DNA from 2 places in the Isoalcanivorax indicus genome. Region 1 is predicted to be linked to the other one. Evidence: predicted binding sites of a transcription regulator. Region 1 holds the regulator's gene; the other holds the start of a gene.
The links. Region 1 encodes LexA, which represses DNA repair genes until DNA is damaged. Its sites were predicted from a motif close to TACTGTNTANNTANACAGTA; they were not measured.

Region 1 (2,201 bases):
GCCAGCAGCGTGGGCCCGCTCCAGCACGGCGTCCAGATCGCCGGCAAAACGTTTGTCCGTCAGGTTGACGCCGATGTCCATCAGGGGCATCGGCGTTGCATTGTCATCGAGGATCGGATCATGTGCGCGCATGGCGCGCATTATTCCGCAGCGTGCGGGGCAGTCTCAAGCGCTTCGCGCAGTTGTTCGACGCGGCGACGGTTGGCGCCCATGTCGTGGTAGCCGATACGTGACGAGGAGCGCACCTGAATCATGCCGTCTGGCTGAATCCAGAAGTTCACATCATCCCTGAAGCGCATCAGGCGAGTCCGGAACACGGCATGGATATGTATCGCGTCGCCGGTCACGATGCGAGTCCAGTCAACGCGGGGCAGCTCATCGAGCAGGGCCGTCAGGCGTGCTTCAGCACTGGCGAGGCTATCGCCGCCGCGCAGCGGGGCCACCTGCCGGTCTTCCCGGGTTTCCAGGCTGGATACGCAATGAGGGGCATCGGGGCAGGCGGGCAGGGCTTCATGCATGGCGTTGCCCCGGGCCTGTGGGGTGTCGGCCCGTGCGGGTGTCGACATCATCATGAGCGTGGTCACCAGAGCCATCACCAGCATGGCGAATGGACGTGTATCGAATGACGAGCAGGTTGTCCGCATATCAGGTGCCCTCTCAGGTGCCCTTATGACCGACAGCATGCGGCCATATCTAGTGAACGTCGCGAATCAGGCCGACAAAGATGCCTTCGATCACCAACTGATCCTCGCCCACGATAATCGGCGAGTAATCCTCGTTGGCGGGCAGCAGGGCGGCCTTGCCATTGCTCAATTTGAGGGTCTTTACCGTGACGTCGTCGTCAATGCGTGCGACCACGATCTGGCCGTCGCGGGCGGTCTGGGACTTGCGCACGGCAATCAGGTCACCATCGAGGATGCCGACATCCTTCATGCTGTCGCCCTGGACTCGCAGCAGGTAGGTGGGGCGCTGGCGAAACAGGCCCTGGGGCACTGGCACGCTGCGTTCCACGTTCTCTATGGCTTCGATGGGCAGGCCTGCGGCGACCTTGCCGACGACAGGCAGTTCATCATCGGGCCACAGGGCGGCGTCCAGCAACTGGATGCCCCGGGAGCGGTCATTATGCAGGCGGACATAGCCCTTGCGTTCCAGAGCGCGCAGGTGATCTGAGGCGGCATTCTTCGACTGGAAGCCCATTTCCGCCGCCAGCTCGGCCCGGGTCGGGGCCATGCCGGTATCAGAGAGAAACTGGCGAATACAGTCCAGCACCTGCTGCTGTCGAAATGTCAGTTTGTCGCTCATAACCTGTCCTCTGGCACGTATCTGTCCTGATCCTAGCATGATGACTGTCGAAAAGAACAGTGTTTTTTGGACAGCTTGTCGTCAGGGGTGTACGCATGTCGGCTGAGCGTTGCCGTCGTTCCCGGTGGCGACTAGGATTGGCATCGATTTGCACGAGCTGGAGGGGGAATGAAGCAGGCAGATAGCACGACCTGGCCGTTGCACCGCATCAAGGGGTTGCTGGCAGGGGTGCCTTTCTTCAATGAGGTGCTGCGTCAGGATGCGCAGCAGTTTGATGCGTTACTGGCCCATTGCGAGGTGCTGGTCGCGGGTCCGGGGGACACGGTCATTCGTCAGGGGGATGGCGACAACTGTCTGTATTTTCTGTTACGCGGGCAGCTGGCGGTGATGGCGGAGCAGCCGCAGCAGCGTGAGCAGGTGCTCAACTACATCTCGCCGGGCGAGGTGTTCGGCACCCTGGCCATGCTCCGCGAAACACCGCGCAGCGCCACCATCCGGGTGGATGACGCGACTCGCGAGGCGGTGCTGGCGCGCATCGACTATGTCTTTTTCAGCAACATCCGTGACTTCAGTGTGTTTTCACTGGAAACCAAGCTGTCTTTCTATCACATGCTGGTGCACAACATCCGCTGGACCCTGGAAGTGAACCGCATGCAAGACCCGGATCACGAGGTGGTCAGCCTGCTGCGCAAGGTGCCGATGTACACGGGGGAGCGGGGTACGGATGCGGAACTGGAAGCACTGCATGGCCAGGCGCACATGCTGGCAGAGTTGCTGTGCCGCTGGAATGAAACGCCCACACAGGGCGGGGCCATGCAACTGACCTGAGCCTTACTTGCGGGCGATCTTCACCGCCAGCACGTCGCAATGGGCGCCGGGCACCACACCGCGTGCCGTCG
Region 2 (2,201 bases), 220 kb from region 1:
GTGATCTCCTGATTGTCGCGCAGGAAATCACAGGCGTTCTGCTTGCCCTGACCGATCTTGTCGCCCTTGTAGGCGTACCAGGCGCCGGACTTGTCCACCAGACCGAGCTGCACGCCCATATCCAGGATTTCACCCAGATTGTTGATGCCGCTGCCGTAGAGGATCTGGAATTCGGCTTGCTTGAACGGCGGCGAGACCTTGTTCTTGACCACTTTGACCCGGGTCTCGTTGCCCACCACTTCGTCGCCTTGCTTGACCGCGCCGATGCGACGGATGTCCAGGCGCACAGAGGAGTAGAACTTGAGGGCGTTACCGCCGGTGGTGGTTTCGGGGTTGCCGAACATGACGCCGATCTTCATGCGGATCTGGTTGATAAAGATCACCAGACAGTTGGCGTTCTTCACCGAGCCAGTGATCTTGCGCAGCGCCTGGCTCATCAGACGAGCCTGCACGCCGACGTGATGGTCGCCCATCTCGCCTTCGATTTCTGCTTTCGGCACCAGGGCCGCTACGGAATCCACCACCACCATGTCCACGGCGCCGGAGCGCACCAGCATGTCGGTGATTTCCAGGGCCTGCTCACCGGTATCCGGCTGGGACACGATCAGATCGGCCACGTTGACGCCCAGCTTCTCGGCGTAATCCGGGTCCAGGGCGTGCTCGGCATCAATAAAGGCACAGGTGGCCCCCTGCTTCTGGGCCTGGGCAATGGTGGACAGCGTCAGTGTGGTTTTACCGGAGGACTCAGGGCCGTAGATCTCGACAATCCGGCCTTTCGGCAGGCCGCCAATGCCCAGTGCCACATCCAGCCCCAGGGAGCCCGTGGAAATGGACGGCATGCGCTCGCGCTTCTGATCGCCCATGCGCATGACGGAACCCTTGCCGAACTGACGCTCGATCTGGGCCAGGGCGGCCCCCAGGGCCTTCGTCTTGTTGTCATCCATTGCCGAATCCTCGTCTGATCTGTGTGGGATGAGCCGTGCTGCGAAAGACTGACCGTAACGCCAGCACTGACTTAATGAACAGTATTCTGCCTGTGTCCTGCCAACCCTGCAACCCCTTGGCCAAACACCCGCCCAACACGGGTATTCAGGCGGCAGGGACGCGGGCGATGATGCCTTCCAGCGCTGTAATCACGGTGGCCGCGCGAACCGCGGCACGGTCGCCGTCAAATACCTGGCACGCGACCTCGGTGCCCTGCCCGCGCCGCGCCCAGGCGAACCAGACCGTGCCCACCGGCTTGTCGGCACTGCCGCCATCCGGCCCGGCGATGCCGCTGACCGCCACGGCGATATTCACCGGGCTACGGGCCAGCACGCCCTCGGCCATGGCCCGCACCGTCGCTTCGCTGACCGCGCCGTGGGTCGCCAGCACCGTCTCGGGCACGCCGAGCAGCCGCATCTTGGCCTCGTTGGAATAGGTCACGAAGCCGGAATCCAGCCAGCCGGAGCTCCCGGCGATATCGGTGACCGCTGCGGCAATGCCGCCACCGGTGCAGGACTCCGCCGTGGCCATTGTCCAGCCTGCTGCTTTCAGTGCAAGCCCGGTTCGCCGGGCCAGGTCGTCGCAGGTCAGCTCGTCGTGCGCCGGGTTGTTGTACATGGTGCCTCGCATCTCGATACTCCAGACCGGAAGAAGCATAACCCGTGCCGCCAGACGCGTATGCAGGAAATCAGCTCGTCCTGATGTCAGCCTTTTCTGGCACGAAATGTTTATTCACTGGCCGCTTCGGCGTAGTGCATTGCCCTCCCCGAGTGGCTATCTTTTGAGCAGAGCGTCGCTTCAACCGGGAACCTGCAGCGCCATGACACCTTACAGCCCGCGCAGCCGCGGCGACACGACGGCGGCCGCAGACCAGCGCATTCTGATGGCCCGTCTGGTGCGTCACCTCACCGACCGCGCGACCGAACTCGGCATCGACACAGGCGCCGCCCTGAAGGCAGCAGGCCTGGGTACCGCGAACTGGGATGATCCACGTCATACCGTGGCCGTCCGGCAGCTGGAAGCGTTGCTGGACCATCTCCTTCATACCAGCGGTGAGCAGCAACTCGGCTTGCGCATCGCCGAAGCCGCCACGCCGGAGGCATTCGGTGTGGTCGGGTATATCCGCCAGGCCTGCGGCACCTTCGGTGAATTCATCGAGATGTGCATGCGCTACGAGCACCTGATCAGTTCGATCGGCAAAACCAGCCTGCTGCACC

Region 2: recA (recombinase RecA) is a predicted target of LexA. The motif match lies at 1,009-1,028, and genes of this name have one in related genera.

Annotation. Positions count from the first base shown of each region.
Region 1 is NZ_QGMP01000001.1:1,325,231-1,327,431, forward strand. Features, by position in the region: gene DKW65_RS06110 (TatD family hydrolase) at 1-132, opposite strand, end outside; gene DKW65_RS06115 (DUF1499 domain-containing protein) at 141-644, opposite strand; gene lexA (transcriptional repressor LexA) at 694-1,302, opposite strand; gene DKW65_RS06125 (cyclic nucleotide-binding domain-containing protein) at 1,471-2,130, shown strand; gene DKW65_RS06130 (universal stress protein) at 2,134-2,201, opposite strand, start outside.
Region 2 is NZ_QGMP01000001.1:1,105,497-1,107,697, reverse strand. Features, by position in the region: gene recA (recombinase RecA) at 1-944, opposite strand, end outside; gene DKW65_RS05150 (CinA family protein) at 1,090-1,614, opposite strand; gene DKW65_RS05145 (AraC family transcriptional regulator) at 1,805-2,201, shown strand, end outside.